Regions from separate parts of the Kitasatospora sp. NPDC098652 genome, predicted to be linked through region 2. Evidence: predicted binding sites of a transcription regulator. Region 2 holds the regulator's gene; the other holds the start of a gene.
What was found. Region 2 encodes HrcA, which represses chaperone genes, less so after heat shock. Its sites were predicted from a motif close to TTNGCACTCNGNNNNNCNGAGTGCNAA; they were not measured.
Positions count from the first base shown of each region.

Region 1: the regulator HrcA is predicted to act here: its motif matches at 7,024-7,050, upstream of ACIQWA_RS26995 (FmdB family zinc ribbon protein).

Region 1 covers NZ_JBIWAQ010000014.1:56,901-65,726, reverse strand. The annotation lists gene ACIQWA_RS27015 (5-formyltetrahydrofolate cyclo-ligase) at 1-525, shown strand, start outside; gene ACIQWA_RS27010 (penicillin acylase family protein) at 616-3,336, opposite strand; gene ACIQWA_RS27005 (potassium/proton antiporter) at 3,695-5,179, shown strand; gene ACIQWA_RS27000 (MFS transporter) at 5,646-6,935, shown strand; gene ACIQWA_RS26995 (FmdB family zinc ribbon protein) at 7,062-7,388, shown strand; gene mscL (large conductance mechanosensitive channel protein MscL) at 7,939-8,355, shown strand; gene ACIQWA_RS26985 (hypothetical protein) at 8,364-8,732, opposite strand.
Region 2 covers NZ_JBIWAQ010000007.1:132,272-141,097, reverse strand. The annotation lists gene ACIQWA_RS17965 (S41 family peptidase) at 1-938, opposite strand, end outside; gene ACIQWA_RS17960 (16S rRNA (uracil(1498)-N(3))-methyltransferase) at 1,021-1,770, opposite strand; gene dnaJ (molecular chaperone DnaJ) at 1,865-3,007, opposite strand; gene hrcA (heat-inducible transcriptional repressor HrcA) at 3,086-4,120, opposite strand; gene htpX (zinc metalloprotease HtpX) at 4,388-5,308, shown strand; gene ACIQWA_RS17940 (hypothetical protein) at 5,354-5,938, shown strand; gene ACIQWA_RS17935 (DUF3097 domain-containing protein) at 5,962-6,795, shown strand; gene ACIQWA_RS17930 (Uma2 family endonuclease) at 6,786-7,331, opposite strand; gene hemW (radical SAM family heme chaperone HemW) at 7,353-8,582, opposite strand; gene ACIQWA_RS17920 (AMP-dependent synthetase/ligase) at 8,640-8,826, opposite strand, start outside.

The DNA of each region.
Region 1 (8,826 bases), on a different contig from region 2:
GCCGGACACGCGTGGGAACTCGCCGCGCCGGGCAGCACGGTGGCCGCGTACGTGTCGGTGGGCGCGGAGCCCGGGACGCGGCCGCTGCTGGACGCGCTGCGGGAGAGCGGCGTCCGGGTGCTGCTGCCGGTGCTGCTGCCCGACAACGACCTGGACTGGGCCGAGTACGCGGGGCCGGCGGCGCTGGCCGCGGCCGGGCGCGGGCTGCTGGAGCCGGTCGGGCCGCGGCTGGGGCCGGAGGCCGTCACGGAGGCCTCGGTGGTGCTGCTGCCGGGCCTGGCGGTGGACGCGGCCGGGCTGCGGCTGGGCCGCGGCGGGGGCAGCTACGACCGGGTACTGGCCCGGCTGGAGCGGGCCGGGGTACGGCCGGTCCTGGCGGTGCTGCTGTACGAGCACGAGCTGCTGGAGCGGGTGCCGGCCGAGCCGCACGACCTGCCGGTGGACCTGGTGGTCACGCCCTCGGGGGTGCGGGCGCTCGGCCGGGACGGCGGCGGCCCGGACGGCGGCGGCCCGGACGGCGGGTGAAGCGGCGGGGCCGGGACGGCGGCGGATGAGACGGCGGCGGCCCCGCTCTCCCGGGGAGGAGGGCGGGGCCGCTCGGGCTCGGGACGGGCCTCAGCCCGTGGTGAGCACCAGCTTGTGCTTGGTGGCCTTCTCGACCGCGTCCGGCGTGTAGGCCCAGGTCAGCAGCTTGCCCTTGAGCCAGAGGTCGGTCTGGTCGTTGTAGTTCTGGTGGAAGGCGTGGCCGGAGGCGCCGCCGACGTTGACCCAGCGCGAGGAGTCCAGGTCGTTCAGGTCGACCACCATCCGCATCGACGGGATCCAGTCCACCTGGTAGCCCGCCGCCGCGTTCCAGCCGGCCGCGTCGACCGCCGCCGAGCCGCCGGAGAGGCGGTACGGGCCGCGGTTGAGCAGCTTGTGGACGAGGCCGGAGGCGATCGAGGAGTTGTCGGTGCCGAGGGTCTGCTCGCGCAGCTCCAGCTTGTGCAGACGGCCCCAGCTCCAGGTGGAGATGTCCTTGCCGAGCAGCGAGGTCAGGTCCTGCCGGGCGTTCTTCATCGCCTCCTTGAGCAGGTTGTCCAGGCCCTTCTGCTCCTTGTGGTCCGAGTCGATGTACGTCCACCAGGAGCTGTCCGGCTTGTCGAGCTGGGCGCGCACGACCTCGGTCCAGCGGTCGCCGCCGTCCGGCTGGGCCTTGCCCGGGTCGCGGGTGCCGCACTGGGTGACGATCTTGCTGGAGCTGTCCGGCTTGGTCGGGTCGTCCTGCTGGCGCACCAGCAGGCAGTTGTCCTTGGCCCGGATGTCGGCCGGGAACTTCTGCCCGAAGGCCAGGCTGAGCAGGTTGCGCCAGACGCCGTTGTAGTAGGCGGCGGCGGCCGAGTCGGCGTCCTGGTGGAAGTTCCAGTCCTTCAACAGGTCCTGGGCCTCGCGCACGTAGGGGTCGTCGATCCGCTGCTTGAGCAGCAGCGGGACCAGCGTCTTGGCCATGATGCTGGTGTTGTCCAGCTGGAGGGTCTGCATGTCGTCCGGCGAGATCTTGCCGTTGTTCTTGAGCAGGCCCTCGATCTGGTCGGTGATCTCCTTGGCCCGGGTGCCGTACTCCCAGTCCTTGGTGAGGTTGTACTTGTAGCCCTGGTCCACCACGGCCTGGTTGGCGGTGACGATGTAGCCGGACGCCGGGTTGAGGCTGTACGGCAGGGCGGTGAAGGGGACCGGGTCCGGCTTCCACTGGTACGAGGAGTCCCAGCCCGGGGCCGGCATGGAGCCGTCGCCCTTGCCGCGCACCGGGACGACGCCCGGGGCCTGGTAGCCGATGTTCTTGCTGTCGGCGTAGATCAGGTTCTGCGCGGGGACGGCGAAGTCCTTGGCGGCGGCGCGGAACTCGTCCCAGTTCTTCGCCCTGTCGAGCTCGAAGACGGCGTCCATGGTCCTGCCCGGGCTGAGCGCCGTCCACTGCAGGGCGACGCCGTAGCCGCCGGTGCCGCGGTCGGGGGCGGAGCTGCCGTTGGGGGCGTACTTGCCGACGTTCTGCTGCTCGGTGCTCACGTCGGAGATGAGCGGGGCGCCGGTGCGGGTGGTGCGGACGGTGATGGTGCGGTCCTCGCCGCCGGCGACCTTGATGGTCTCCTTACGGAGGTCGAACTTCTCGTCCTTGCCGTCCACCTGGTAGGTGTCCGGGCCGGTGACCTTCTCCAGGTAGAGGTCGGTCACGTCGGCGCCGAGGTTGGTGAATCCCCAGGCGACGTCCTTGTTGTGGCCGATCACCACGCCGGGCATGCCGGCGAAGGTGAAGCCGGAGACGTCGAACTGGCAGGCCGGCGAGGCGGTCCGGCAGTGCAGGCCCATCTGGTACCAGACCGAGGGCAGGCCGGGACCGAGGTGCGGGTCGTTGGCCAGCAGCGGCTTACCGGTGGTGGTGTGCGAGCCGGCGACCACCCAGGAGTTGGAACCGATGCCCTGGCCGGGGCGGCCGAGCAGCTGCGGCATCGCGTCGATCCGGTCGGTGAGGCCCTGCAGCAGCGCCTTGGTGGTGGCCGCGCCCTGGGCGGTGCCGGCACCGGGGGCGGCACCGGCCGGGGTCGAGCCGTCGGCCGGACGGTAGGTGTCGCCGTTGACGGTGCCGGTCTTCACGATCGTGCCGTTGCGGGCGTACGGGTAGTCCGGGTACAGCTCGGCGATCTTGTCCGGGCCGAAGTCCTGGGCCAGCAGCGAGCGGTCGACCTCCTCCTGGAGGTTCCCGGAGAGGTTCCAGGCCATCGCCTTGAGCCAGGCCACCGAGTCGACCGGGGTCCACTGCTCGGGCGTGTAGCCGCTGTTGACCACGCCGAGCATGGCGTACTCCAGCGAGGCCTTCTCCCCGCCGGGGTGCTCGGCGAGCCAGGCGTTCACGCCGTCCGCGTAGGCCTGGAGGTACTTCTTGGTCTCCGGCGAGAGCTTGGTGTCGTACTCCTTCTGCGCCACCTGCCGCCAGCCCATGGTGCGGATGAAGGAGTCGGTGTCGACCTGGCCGTCACCGAACATCTCGGACAGCCGGCCCGCGGTGATGTGCCGCCGGACGTCCATCTCCCAGAAGCGGTCCTGGGCCTGGACGTAGCCCTGGGCGCGGAACAGGTCCTCGCTGGTGTCCGCGTACAGCTGCGGGATGCCGTTGGCGTCGCGCTTGACGTCGACCGGCGCGCTCAGGCCCGCCACCTTGACCGTGCCGTCCACCTCCGGGAAGGAGGCGCGGACCGCGGTGACCCCGCGGTAGCCGCCGTAGCCGACGCCGGCCACCAGCAGCACGACCAGCACGATCACGATCAGACGGGCGCGCCGGAACTTCTTCGAGCGGGGCATCTGGGTCCTTGCGGTCCTGACTTCGGGGCGGGCGGGCGTGTCCCGGGCCTGGGGCCGTGACAGGGCACCACATTAGGCCGAGTCGGACGACCGGCGTGCACGGGGGACGCTCCCGGCGGGATCGGGGGAGGTCAACGAGCGGCCCGGAAGGGGCTGGTGGGCGCCCTGCGGGCGCTCGCGACGGGCGCGACGAGGGAGGAAGTAGGCAATGAAACTAAAGATATGGCAAAATGTTAGACTGAGTAACGATCCGCAAGGGGAGCATTGACGACTTCTTAACGGGTCGACGGTCCGGCACTGCCCCGGCCCGGCACCACCTGACACCCCGCCCGCCCATGCCTGCCCGAGGTGCCACTGCGTGAACGTCGCCCACCTGAACCAGCTCCTGCTCGAAGCCTCCGTGATCCTGCTCTTCGCAGTGGTCGCCGTCCGGTTCTCGACCCGATCAGGACTGCCCAGTCTGCTGATCTACCTCGGGATCGGCGTGGCGCTGGGCCAGAACGGGATCGGCGTCACCTTCAACAACGCCGAACTGACCCAGGTGCTCGGCTACGCGGCACTCGTGGTGATCCTCGCCGAGGGCGGCCTCAAGACCAGCTGGCGCGAGGTCAGGCCGGCCATGCCGGCGGCCACCGTGCTGGCCACCGTCGGCGTCGGCGTCAGCGTCTTCGTCACCGCGGCCGGCGCGCACTGGCTGGTCGGCCTGGACTGGCGCACCTCGCTGCTGCTCGGCGCGATCGTCTCCTCCACCGACGCCGCCGCCGTCTTCTCGGTGCTGCGGATGGTCCCACTGCCGCACCGGCTCACCGGCCTGCTGGAGGCCGAGTCCGGCTTCAACGACGCGCCCGTGGTCATCCTGGTCGTCGCCTTCGCCTCGACCGGCGAGCTGGACTCCTGGTACGTGCTGCTCGCCACGATCGCCGCCGAACTGGCGATCGGCGCCGCGGTCGGCCTGGCCGTCGGCAAGCTCGGCGCGTTCGCGGTCAAGCACGTCGCCCTGCCGTCCTCCGGCCTGTACCCGATCGCCGTGGTCGCCCTGACCGTGCTCGCCTACGCCGGCGGCGCGCTGCTGCACGGCTCCGGCTTCCTCGCCGTCTACATCAGCGCGGTGATCCTCGGGAACTCCAAGCTGCCGCACGGCCCGGCCGTCCGCGGCTTCGCCGACGGGCTCGCCTGGATCGGGCAGATCGGGATGTTCGTGCTGCTCGGGCTGCTCGCCGCGCCCGAGAGCATGGGCGACGCGGTGGTCCCCGCGCTGGTGATCGGCGCGGTGCTGGTCTTCCTGGCCCGGCCGCTGTCCGTGGTGCTCACGCTCACCCCGTTCAAGGTGCCCGCCCGCGAGCAGGCGCTGCTGAGCTGGGCCGGACTGCGCGGGGCGGTGCCCATCGTCCTGGCCACCATCCCGGTGGTCTCCGGGGCGCACAAGGCCGACGACGTGTTCAACATCGTCTTCATCCTGGTCGTGGTCTTCACCCTGCTCCAGGGCCCGACCCTGCCCTGGATGGCCAAGCGGCTGCGGATCGGCGAGGGCGCCATGGGCCAGGACCTCGACATCGAGTCCGCGCCGCTGGAGAAGCTGCACGGGCACCTGCTCTCGGTCACGCTGTCGCCGGCCTCGCGGATGTCCGGCGTGGAGATCAGCGAGCTGCGGCTGCCCAAGGGGGCGGCGGTCACCCTGGTCGTGCGGGACGGCAGCTCCTTCGTGCCGGACAAGGCGACGATGCTGCGCGGCGGGGACGAACTGCTGGTGGTCACCACGGACGAGGTCGGCGAGGCGGCCGAGCGGCGGCTGCGGGCCGTGGACAAGGGCGGCAAGCTGGCGGGGTGGCTGAACGGGCGCTGAGGCGCGGCCAGGGTTGCTCGGGTGGCTGGGGTGGCCGGGGTTGCTCGGGTGGCCGGGGTGGCTGGGGTGACTGGGGTGACTTGAGTGGCCCGGGGTGCGCCGGTGGCCTGGGGTGCTCGGGTGTTCTGGGTGGCCTGGCGGGATCTACGCGCGTAACTGTATGCTGGTACGACCACGCCGTATGACTACCGTTAGACCACCCCCAGCATCTGCCTGACGCAGAGTTGGCGCGACCGCTCGGCGGCCGCGGCCCGGCCCCGGCCCACCAGGCCCGGCCGGCCCGGTATCTACCCCGGTCGACGCGCGAGAGGACGACTCTCGGCGCCGTCGGGGCCACCCCATGCCCTGCCGCGCTACCAGGCAGCAGGAAGGACCGACCGTGACGGCCCGCCGAACGGTCGAGATCACCGCGGACAACGCTCCGGACACCGCGGACAGCACCCCGAACAGCGCGACCGCCGACGCCGTGACACCGGCCAAGGTCGGGTACGGCGCGCTGCTGCGCACGCCCGGAGCCTGGACCTTCCTGGCCCCCGCCTTCATCGCGCGACTGCCCTACGCGATGCTCAGCATGGGCATCCTGCTCCTGGTCAAGGACACCCACGGCTCCTACGGCACCGCGGGCACCGTCACGGCCATCGCCGCCGTCGCCCAGGCCCTGATCGGCCCGCAGACCGGACGGCTCGCCGACCGGTACGGGCAGGCCGCCGTCCTCGTCCCGACCGTAGCGGTGCACGCGGCCTCGGTCGGCCTGCTGATCGCGCTGGCGCTCGGCCACGCGCCCGCCTGGAGCCTGTTCCTGGCCGCCGTCCCGGCCGGCGCGAGCGTTCCGCAGATCGGCGCGATGGTCCGGGCCCGCTGGATCGCCACCATCGGCGCCCAGGGCGCGTCCGCCTCCGCCTCGGCCAAGGTGAGCACCGCCTTCGCCTTCGAGTCCGTGACGGACGAGTTCACCTTCGTGATCGGTCCGATCCTGGCCGCCAACATCGCCACCTCGGTGAACCCGGCCACCGCCCTGGTCGTCGAGGCCGCGCTGACCTTCGTCGGCGGCCTGGTCTTCGCCGCCCAGCGCCGCACCGCACCCGCCCGGATGACCCCGGAGCCCGGGGTCCGGCGCGCCTCCGCGCTGTCCTCTCCCGGCGTCCGGCTGCTGGCCGGGGTGATCCTCGGGGTCGGGGCCGTCTTCGGCGGCATGCAGGTCTCGGTGAACGCCTTCGCCGACTCGGTCGGCCAGCACGACGCGGCCGGCACCGTGTACGGGATCTTCGCCGGCGGCTCGATGGTCGCGGGCGTGCTCTACGGCGTCATCGCCTGGCGGCGGGCCGTCCAGCAGCGGATGGTGATCAGCTACGCGCTGCTGGTGGCGGGCTGCTCCACGCTGTGGGCGATGCCCAACCTGGTCACGCTGTCGATCGCCGCGCTGGTCTGCGGCCTGGCCATCGCGCCGACCCTGATCAGCGGCTACACCCTCGTCGAGACCCTGGTCGAGGACGGGGCCAAGACCGAGGCCTTCACCTGGCTGACCGGTGCCATCGGCCTGGGCCTGGCGGTCGGCTCGATGGTGGCCGGGCGGCTGATCGACGGCCACGGGCCGTCCGCCGGCTTCCTGGTGCCACTGGTCGGCGCCGGGCTGGGGCTGATCGCGCTGGTGTCGCTGCGGCGCCTGCTGGTGGCCCCGAGCGGGACGAGCCGCGTGGTGGCCTCCTCGGCCGACCTCGGCGGCGCGGGACAGCTGGTCGGTGCCGCGAAGGGCTGAACGCACGGTCGTCGGTGACTCGGTACCGGCTCATCTCACACCGGATTCGCTGGACTGATCCAACGGAATACCGCATCATTGACCATCGTTAGCACTCATCAGGCGAGAGTGCCAGGAGGAAGACAAGTGCCCACGTACCAGTACCAGTGCACCGAGTGCGGCAGCGGCCTGGAGGCGGTGCAGAAGTTCACCGACGAGGCGCTGACCACGTGCCCCGAATGCCAGGGACGGCTCCGCAAGGTCTTCTCGGCCGTGGGCGTCGTGTTCAAGGGCTCGGGCTTCTACCGGACCGACAGCCGTTCGTCCTCCAGCAGCTCGGTGGGCGCGGCTTCGTCCGCCGGCTCGTCGACCGGCTCCTCGGCGTCGTCGGGCTCGACCGGCTCGTCGTCCGGTTCCTCGAGCGCGTCGAGCGCGTCGAGCTCGTCCAGCAGCCCGGCTCCGGCCGCCGGCTGACCTCGGTTTCACGGGAAGGCCCGTCGACCCCGCTGCGCGCGGGGACGGCGGGCCTTTTCGCGCGCCGCGGCGGGCCTTTCGCGCGCCGCCGTCAACTTCCGGAATCGAAACAACTCCTGCGGGTGTACGAAGTTATCCACAGGGGCGGGTTTGTCCACAGGCTGTGGGAATCGATTTCCGGAGCGCGGCAAGAACGCGCAAGGTGTGGGACACCGAGCAAGACCCGACCGAGTCCGGAGGTGTCCCGATGTCGACCACGAGCCTGTCCCTCCCGCTGCCCGCCCCCTCCGTACCGCCCCGGCGGGAGGTGCCGAGCTTCCCACCGATCCGGCGCGGCTGCGGCGGGTGGCACCGCTGGCGCCGGGCCGTCCGGCGGCGGGGCGGGGTGCCCGCGCTGGTGCTGCTCGCGGCGGCCGCGGCACTCGCCTCCGGGCCCGCACGGGCCGGCCTGCCACCGCCGCCGGGCGGCGCCGTGGGCCGTACGGGTTGTCAATCCGGGCTTCCGGAAGATCACCCGTAACCCGGCAACGACTTCGTCGTTCGAGGCGGCATGAAAGGCTTCAAAGAATTCCTGCTGCGTGGAAATGTCGTCGAGCTCGCCGTCGCCGTGGTCATCGGCGCGGCCTTCACCAACATCGTCAACGCCTTCGTCAAGGGCGTGATCAATCCGATCGTCGGCGTGTTCGGGACGAAGGACCTGGCGTCCTACAGTTCCTGCCTCAAGGGGCCCTGCGAGGTGAGCGCCACCGGTGAGGTCACGTCCGGGATCCTCATCCTGTGGGGGTCGGTGCTCAGCGCCGTCCTGCAGTTCCTGATCACCGCCGCCGTCGTCTACTTCGTGCTGATCGTGCCGATGAACCGGATGGCGGCCAAGCGCAAGAGTGTCGCCGAGGTGGCGGCCGAGGCCGAGGCCAAGGAGGTCCAACTGCTGACCGAGATCCGCGACGCGCTGGTCGCGGCGCGCTAGGAAGTCCCTCAGTCGCCGTGGTGCGGCGGGCGCTGGCTCAGGTACCAGTCCAGCCCCCGCCCACCGCCGGCACCCGCCCCGGGGCGATCGCCCCAGCCGGCGTCAGTGTCGTCCCGGGACTGCTGGTCCAGCGGGTCACGGAAGACCAGGCGGGCCTTGGCAGGGGCGGGAGGGGTGGGAGTGGCAGAGGTGGTGGTGGGTGGGGTGGTGGTGGGTGGGGTGGTGGAGGTGGGAGGGGTGGAGGAGGAGGGAGGGAGGGGGGAGGGGGAGGGAGGGGCGGGGGTGGCCCCCCGCGTGCGGCCCTGGCCCAGTTCGCGCCCCGGTTCCGGCGCCTGCTCTTGTTCCTGCTCGCTCATCTCGTCCACTCCCCTGCTCACGGTCCGACCTGTCCTTTCAGCGTAGAAGCCTCGTGAGGCTCCCGGCGACATGCGCCGGCCCGGGTGCGGAGCGCTCCGCACCCGGGCCCGGGTG
Region 2 (8,826 bases):
ACCACCACGGCGCCGGCCCGGCCGGTGCGGTCCGGGGCGACGGACTCCAGCCAGTGCGCGGCGTGCACCGGGTGGGGGCGGCGGCGGGCCCGCGAGCCGGCCGGACGGACGTCCAGCCGGCGCGGGGTGGCGGTCTCCAGGTCGTCCAGCAGCCACAGGTCGCCGGCCCGGTGGAAGACCACCCGGGTGCCGTCGGTGGTGGCGTTGCGGGCGTAGAAGCCGTCCGGGTCGGTGCTGTGGCGGCGCAGGTCGGAGCCGTCCGGGCGGCTGGACCACAGCTCGCCGACGCCCTCGTGGTCGGACAGGAAGGCGATCCGGCCGTCGCCGTCCCCGGCCACCCAGAGCGGGGAGTCGAGCTGCCCGGCCAGCTCCTGGTGGATCCGGACGAACCGGTCCTGCCCGATCCACAACTTGCCGGCCCGGCCGCCCCGGTAGCGCTTCCACCAGGCCGGCTCGCGGTTGTTGACGGTCACCAGCAGCACCCGGTCGCCGGCCGGCTCGAAGGCGAGCCCGCCGACCGGCCCGTACGGCAGCCGCACCGCCTCGCCGCCGTCCAGCGGCACGGCGTGCGCCCAGCAGCGGCGCACGCCGGACTCGCCCGCGCCGGTGGTGGCGATCGGGCGTCCGTCGGCGGTCCAACCCTGCACCCGGGTCTCGGCGTTGCCCCAGTACGTCAGCCGCCGCGACGGTCCGCCGTCCACCGGCACCACGTGCACCTCGGGGGCGCCGTCCCGGGTGGAGGTGAAGGCGATGTGCCGCCCGTCCGGGGAGAACCTGGGGTGCTGCACCGGCAGGTGATCGGCCGTCAGGCGCCAGGCCCGGCCGCCGTCCAGCGGGGCGAGCCACAGGTCGTCCTCGGCGACGAAGGCGACCAGGTCACCGTGCAGATGGGGGTGGCGCAGATAGGCGCCCGCGGAGGTGCTCAGGGAGTCCGTCACGCCGCCAGCGTAGGCAGCTTCGGGTACGAGCCGCTCCGTTTTCCGCAGACTCCCGGCGGGCGCACGGGAGTTGCCGGCGGGGTCAGGCCCAGCGGCCGGTGCGCCCCAGCAGCAGCGCCCCCGCCGCCACCCCGGCGGTCGAGGTGCGCAGCACCGAGGGGCCCAGCCGGTACGGCTTGGCGCCGGCCTCGGCGAAGGCGGCCAGCTCCTCCGGGGAGACCCCGCCCTCCGGGCCGACCACCAGCACGATGTCCCCGTCGGCCGGCAGCGCGGCCTGCGCCAGCGGCTCGGCGCCCTCCTCGTGCAGCACCGCGGCGAGCGCGGCCCCGGCCAGCAGCGGTGCCAGCTGCCGGGTGGTCATCGGCTCGCGCACCTCGGGGAAGCGCAGCCGGCGGGACTGCTTGCCCGCCTCCCGGGCGGTGGCCCGCCACTTGGCGAGCGCCTTGGCGCCGCGCTCGCCCTTCCACTGGGTGATGCAGCGCGAGGCGGCCCAGGGCACCACCACGTCCACGCCGACCTCGGTCATGGTCTCCACGGCCAGCTCGCCGCGGTCGCCCTTGGGCAGCGCCTGGACGACCACGATCCGCGGCGCCGGCTCCGGCTCCCGCCGCACGGCGGCCACCGTGACCTCGATCGCGTCCTTGCCGAGCACCGCGGCGACGATGCCGTCCACGCCCAGCCCCAGCCCGTCCGCCAGGGTGACCGCCTCGCCGGCCGCCAGCCGCTTCACCGCCGCCGCGTGCCGCCCCTCGGGCCCGTCGAGCCGCAGTACGGCCCCGGGCGCGGCGGCGGCGATCCGCTCGGTCTCGACGACGAAGACGGGCGCGGTCATGGCGGGGAACCTTTCCTGGGGTGGCCTGCGGCCGGGGAGGGGAAACACCGCAGGGGTGCCGGGGGTCCTCCCCCCGGCACCCCTGCACGGACGACTACCGGCCGTTGAAGGCGTCCTTCAGGCGCGAGAACAGGCCCTGCTGGCCCGGCGCGAACTGGCCGGACGGCCGCTCCTCGCCGCGCAGCAGCGAGAGCCGGCGCAGCAGCTCCTCCTGCTCGGCGTCGAGCTTGGTGGGCGTCTGCACCTCGACGTGCACTATCAGGTCGCCCCGGCCGCCGCCGCGCAGGTGGGTGATGCCCCGGCCGTGCAGCGGGATCGACTGGCCGGACTGGGTGCCGGGCCGGATGTCGACCTCCTCCAGCCCGTCCAGGGTCTGCAGCGGCACCTGGGTGCCGAGCGCGGCCGCCGTCATTGGGATGGTGACGGTGCAGTGCAGGTCGTCCCCGCGCCGCTGGAAGACCGCGTGGGTGGTCTCGGCGATCTCGACGTACAGGTCGCCGGACGGGCCGCCGCCGGGGCCGACCTCGCCCTCGCCGGCCAGCTGGATCCGGGTGCCGTTGTCCACACCGGCCGGGATCTTCACGGTCAGGGTGCGGCGGGCCCGCACCCGGCCGTCGCCGGCGCACTCGGGGCAGGGGGTCGGCACCACGGTGCCGAAGCCCTGGCACTGCGGGCACGGGCGGGAGGTCATGACCTGGCCCAGGAACGAGCGGGTGACCTGGGACACCTCGCCCTTGCCGCGACACATGTCGCAGGTCTGGGCCGAGGTGCCGGGGGCCGCGCCCTCGCCGTTGCAGGTGGTGCAGGTGACGGCGGTGTCGACCTGGAGTTCCTTGGTGGTGCCGAAGGCGGCCTCCTCCAGGGTGATCTCCAGCCGGATCATGGCGTCCTGGCCGCGGCGGGTGCGCGAGCGCGGGCCGCGCTGGCCGGCCGCGGCGCCGAAGAAGGCGTCCATGATGTCGGAGAAGCCGAAGCCCGCCGCGCCGGCGCCGAAGCCGCCCGCGCCACCGCCGCCGCCCGGCGACAGCGGGTCGCCGCCCAGGTCGTAGACCTGGCGCTTCTGCGGGTCGGAGAGCACCTCGTAGGCGGCGTTGATCTCCTTGAACCGCTCCTGCGTCTTCGGGTCCGGGTTGACGTCCGGGTGCAGTTCGCGTGCCAGGCGCCGGAACGCCTTCTTGATCTCGTCCTGCCCCGCATCCCGTCGGACGCCGAGTACCGCGTAGTAGTCCGTGGCCACCAAATGCTCCGCTTGTTCCGCCTGTAGTAGTGCTGCGACTGGACGCCGGCCGTTGCGAATCCAACGGCCGGCGGTGTGCTACGACTCGGCCAGGATCTGGCCCACGTACCGTGCCACCGCCCGCACCGCCCCCATTGTGCCCGGGTAGTCCATCCGGGTCGGACCGATCACACCCAGTTTGGCCACACTCTCGTCGCCCGAACCGTAGCCGACCGAAACGACCGAGGTGGAATTCAGCCCTTCGTAGGCGTTCTCCCGCCCGATCCGGACCGTCATCGCGGCGTCCGTGGTCTCACCCAGGAGGCGGAGCAGGACGACCTGCTCCTCCAGGGCCTCCAGCACCGGCTGGATGGTGAGCGGGAAGTCGTGCCCGAAGCGGGTCAGGTTGGCGGTGCCGGCCAGCATGATCCGTTCCTCGTTCTGCTCGGCGAGCGCCTCGAACAGCGTCGCCAGGACCGTGCTGACGGTCGGCCGGTCGGCCGCCTCGAAGGCCGCCGGGAGCTCCTCCAGGAGCCCAGGGACGTCCGGCAGCCGCTGCCCGGCCGCCCGGGTGTTGATCCGCGAGCGCAGGTCCGCCAGGACCGTCTCGCCGACCGTGCCCGGGCAGTCGACCATCCGCTGTTCGACCCGGCCGGTGTTGGTGATCAGCACCAGCATCACCTTGGCCGGGGCCAGCGCCACCAGCTCGATGTGCCGGACGGTGGAGCGGGTCAGCGAGGGGTACTGCACCACGGCGACCTGGCGGGTCAACTGGGCGAGCAGCCGCACCGTACGGGTGACCACGTCGTCCAGGTCGACGGCGCCGTCCAGGAAGTGCCGGATCGCCCGGCGCTCCGGGGAGCTCATCGGCTTGATCTCGGCGAGCTTGTCGACGAACAGCCGGTAGCCCTTGTCGGTGGGGATCCGCCCGGCGCTGGTGTGCGGCTGGTGGATGTACCCCTCCTCCTCCAGCGCCGCCATGTCGTTGCGCACGGTGGCCGGGGACACCCCGAGGTTGTGCCGCTCCACCAGGGCCTTGGAACCGACCGGCTCCTCGGTGCCCACGTAGTCCTGGACGATCGCGCGCAGCACGGCGAGCTTGCGGTCGTCCAGCTGGCGGACCTCTCCGGCCATGGGGCACGCACCTCCGTCTTCGCACGTTGTCCGTCTGTGATGCTGCGAGCCGCTCCGGGGAGGGCCCCGACCCTGGCACTCTGCATGCACGAGTGCCAAAACCGTACCTGCCAGTGTACGGCCCGGGTCGTACCGCAGGAACGGCCCGGCCGGGGTGATCCTGCCCGCAGTTCCGGACGGCCACCGCGACACTCCGCGTGCACGGGTGGTGCCCCGGGGCCGTCCGGGTGGCAGCATCGAAAGCGACGGCGAACGGAGGAGCAAGCGATGTCGAGCTCGGGCCAGCACACCCGTTTCGCGCCCGACCGCGGCCTGACCAGCCGCATGGTCGGGACGATGTTCGTGATCGGGCTGCTGTACGTCGGTTTCACGGGCCTGCTGATCGCGCTGCTGCGCGGGGCCTGGCCGCTGATCGTGCTGATCTCCGGCGGGCTGTTCGTGGCCCAGTTCTGGTTCAGCGACAAGATCACCGAGCGGGCCATGGGCGCCCACCAGGTGACCGAGGAGCAGTACCCCCAGCTGCACGGCACCATCGACCGGCTCTGCGCCCTGGCCGACATGCCCAAGCCCCGCGTGGCGGTCGCCGACAACGACATGCCGAACGCCTTCGCCACCGGCCGCAACCCGCAGAACGCCGTGGTGTGCGTCACCACCGGACTGCTGCGCCGACTGGAACCCGAGGAGCTGGAGGGCGTCCTGGCGCACGAGCTGTCGCACGTCGCCCACCGGGACGTCGCGGTGATGACCATCGCCGGCTTCCTCGGCGTGCTCGCCGGGGCGATGACCCGGGTCGCGATGTACGGCGGGTTCATGGGCGGCAACCGCAACAGCAACGACCAGAACGCGGCCATCGCGGCGCTGGTCATCCCGCTGGTGTCGATCGTGGTCTACGCGATCAGCTTCCTGCTCACCCGGCTGCTGTCCCGCTACCGCGAACTGGCCGCCGACCGGGCCGCCGCCCAGCTCACCGGCCGGCCCAGCGCCCTCGCCTCGGCGCTCACCAAGGTCACCGGGCAGATCGCCGCCATCCCCACCGAGGACCTGCGCAAGGCCCAGCCCTACAACGCCTTCTACTTCGCCCCCGCGCTGAGCGCCAGGGAGACCGCCTCCCAGCTGCTCTCCACCCACCCGACGCTGGAGAAGCGGCTGGCCCAGCTGGCGAAGATCTCCGAGCAGCTCGGCCGCTGACCCCCTACCGACCTGCCCCGCCCCGACCCGCCCGAGAGGACCGCCGTGGGATTCCTGGACGCCCTGTTCGGCCGCACCAAGCCCGTCAAGCCCGACCTCGACCAGCTGTTCGGCCTGCCGTCCGCCGCGCTCACCCTGGAGGCCGGGGCCGGGTTCCTCCCCACCGGGCTCGGTTCGGTCTGCTTCGCGGCCGTCGAGGGCGCCGCCTTCGTCCAGGTGGAGCAGCAGGTCCGGGCCCTGCTGGACGCGGACACCGAACGCGGCGGCGTCCCGGTGGAGGCCTCCAAGGACGGCTACGGCTACTCCTGGCTGCTCACCCGGCACACCCCCGAGGAACTCCCGGAGCTGGTCAACGACCTGCACGCGGTCAACAGCGAGCTGGAGGCGAACGGCTTCGGCCCGCAGCTGCTCTGCTCCCTGGTCGTCTTCCGCAACGCCGAGGGCCAGTCGCTGGCCCTGGTCTACCTCTACAAGCGCGGCACCTTCTACCCCTTCGCCCCGATGCCCGGCGGCGGCGAGCGGCGCAACAGCCCGCTGGAGCTCCAGGTGAACGCGATGCTGGGGAACGACCTGCGGCTGGAGAAGGACCTCAGCCGCTGGTTCCCGGTCTGGGGCGCGCCGGGCCTCTGACACCCCGTCCGTAAAATCGCCCCATGCGCAGCCACCAGTACGGACCGGACCTCACCCCGCCGTGGAAGAAGCAGCAGCCCGCACCCGAGGTGCCGGCCGAGCGGGACCTGGTGGTCGAGGAGGCGGCCACCGGCTACTGCGGGGCGGTGGTGCGCTGCGAGCGGACCGCGGAGGGGTTCACCGTCACCCTGGAGGACCGCTTCGGCAAGCAGCGGGTCTTCCCGCTGGTGCCGCGCGGCTTCCTGCTGGAGGGCAGGGTGGTCACCCTGGTGCGCCCGGCCGCGCCCGCCGCGCCGCGCACCCCGGCCCGCACCGCCTCCGGCTCCCTCGCCGTGCCCGGCGCCCGGGCCCGGGTCGCCCGGGAGTCCCGGATCTACGTCGAGGGCCGGCACGACGCCGAACTGGTCGAGCGGGTCTGGGGCGACGACCTGCGCATCGAGGGCGTCGTCGTCGAGTACCTCCAGGGCATCGACGACCTCCCGGCGATCGTCGCCGACTTCGCCCCCGGCCCCGGCCGCCGCCTCGGCGTCCTGGTCGACCACCTGCTCCCGGGGACGAAGGAGCACCGGATCGCCGCCCAGGTCACCGGCGAGTCGGTGCTGGTCGTCGGCCACCCCTACATCGACATCTGGCAGGCCGTGAAGCCCTCCAGCGTCGGCATCCCCGGCTGGCCCGCCGTCCCCCGCGGCGAGGACTGGAAGGAGGGCACCTGCCGCCGCCTCGGCTGGCCGGTGGACACCCCGGCCGCCTGGAAGCACATCCTGTCGAAGGTCAATTCCTACAAGGACCTGGAGCCGGAACTCCTGGCCAAGGTCGAGGAGTTGATCGACTTCACCGCCCTGCCGGGTCAGGAGTAGGCCTGGAACTCCGAGGTGTCGAGCGTGACGTCCAGCAGATCCACCGGAATGGGCTCGCCGAACTTGACGGTCCGCATCACCGTGTAGTCCGGCAGTCCGGAGACACTCGCCCGGGTCGGCTCGGTCAGCAGCACACAGACGGCCTTGAGCGGGTCAACGATCAGATACGCGGGAATCCCACCCTGGGCATAGAGCTCCCGCTTGGTTCGGTGGTCACGGAGCGCGCTGGGCTTCGTGACCACTTCGACCACCAGAGTGACCGCGGCTGCGGGCAACTCCTCAACGGGCCCGCGCTCGAACACAACCAGGTCCGGTTGCGGCTCACCGACGTCACCCGGGAAGGAGAGGCTCTGCTTCGTCAAGCCATGCCATTTCCCGTAGGGGATCTGGTCGAGCAGGGACGCGACGATGAGGTTGGTCGCCAGGTCGGAGCTCGGAGACAGCAGGATCTCCCCGAAGATGATCTCGACACGAACACCTTCCGGGATTTCGAGCCGCTCAAGGACCCTCTGCACCCGCGTACTTGAAGTAGTCACGCGAACACGATAGGTCCCCGGTCAGTCCACCAGGTCACGCACGACGGCGTCCGCCAGGAGCCGCCCCTGGAGGGTCAGGGCGGCGCGGCCCTGCTCGTAGGCCGTCTCGGCGAGGAGGCCGTCGGCAAGGGCCTTGGCGGCGGCCCGGCGGCCCGCCTCGGCCAGCAGGTCCAGGGGGATGCCGTCGGCCAGGCGCAGTTCCAGCAGGATGCGCTCGACCCGGCGGTCCTCCTCCGACAGCACCTCGCGGCCCAGGGCCGGGGTGCGGCCCTCGGCAAGGGCCTGGGCGTAGGCGGCGGGGTGCTTGGCGTTCCACCAGCGGACGCCGCCGACGTGGCTGTGGGCGCCGGGGCCGGCCCCCCACCAGTCGGCGCCGGTCCAGTAGAGCTCGTTGTGCCGGCAGCGCCCCTCGGGGGTGGTGGCCCAGTTGGAGACCTCGTACCAGGAGTAGCCGGCCGCGCTGAGCGCCTGCTCGGCGATGAGGTAGCGGTCGGCGTGCACGTCGTCGTCGATCATCGGCAGTTCGCCGCGCTTGACCCGGGCGGCCAGCTTGGTGCCGTCCTCGACGATCAGGGAGTACGCGGAGACGTGGTCGGGCCCGGCGCCGATCGCGGCGTCCAGGGAGGCCCGCCAGTCGTCGTCGGACTCGCCGGGGGTGCCGTAGATCAGGTCGAGGTTGACGTGGTCGAAGCCGGCCGCGCGGGCCTCGGCCACGCAGGCCTCGGGGCGGCCGGGGGTGTGGTGGCGGTCGAGCAGCCGCAGGACGTGCGGGCGGGCGCTCTGCATGCCGAAGGAGATCCGGTTGTAGCCGCCCTCGCGCAGTTCGGCGAGGTACGCCGGGTCGACGGACTCGGGGTTGGCCTCGGTGGTGACCTCGGCGCCCGGGGCGAGCCCGAACTCCTCGCGCAGCGCGGCCAGCATCCTCACCAGGTCGCGGGCGGGCAGCAGGGTCGGGGTGCCGCCGCCGAGGAAGACGGTCTGCACCGGCAGGTCGACGTCCCCGAGGATGCGACGGGCCAGCCGGATCTCGGCGACCACGTTGTCCGCGTAGGTCTCCTGCGAGGCGACGGCCCCGGAGGAGCGCAGCTCGGTGGCGGTGTAGGTGTTGAAGTCGCAGTAGCCGCAGCGGCTGGCGCAGTACGGGACGTGCAGGTAGAAGCCGAACGGCCGGTCGCCCAGCCCGGTGAGGGCGTGCGCGGGCAGGGAACCGTCGGACGGCACCGGTTCGCCGTCGGGGAGTGCGGAGGGCATGACCCCATTGTCCCGTACGACTCACCCGAACTCGTGAGCCGTACGGGAGGGGGTGGCTCAGGCCTCGTTGGCACCCGCGTACATGGCGGCCACCGCGTCGGCGTAGGTCCGCTCGACCACCGGGCGCTTGATCTTGAGGCTCGGGGTGAGCTCGCCGTGCTCGATGTCGAGGTCGCGCGGCAGCAGGTGGAACTTCTTGATCGTCTGCCAGCGCTGGAGGTCGGCGTTGACCCGCTTGACGAAG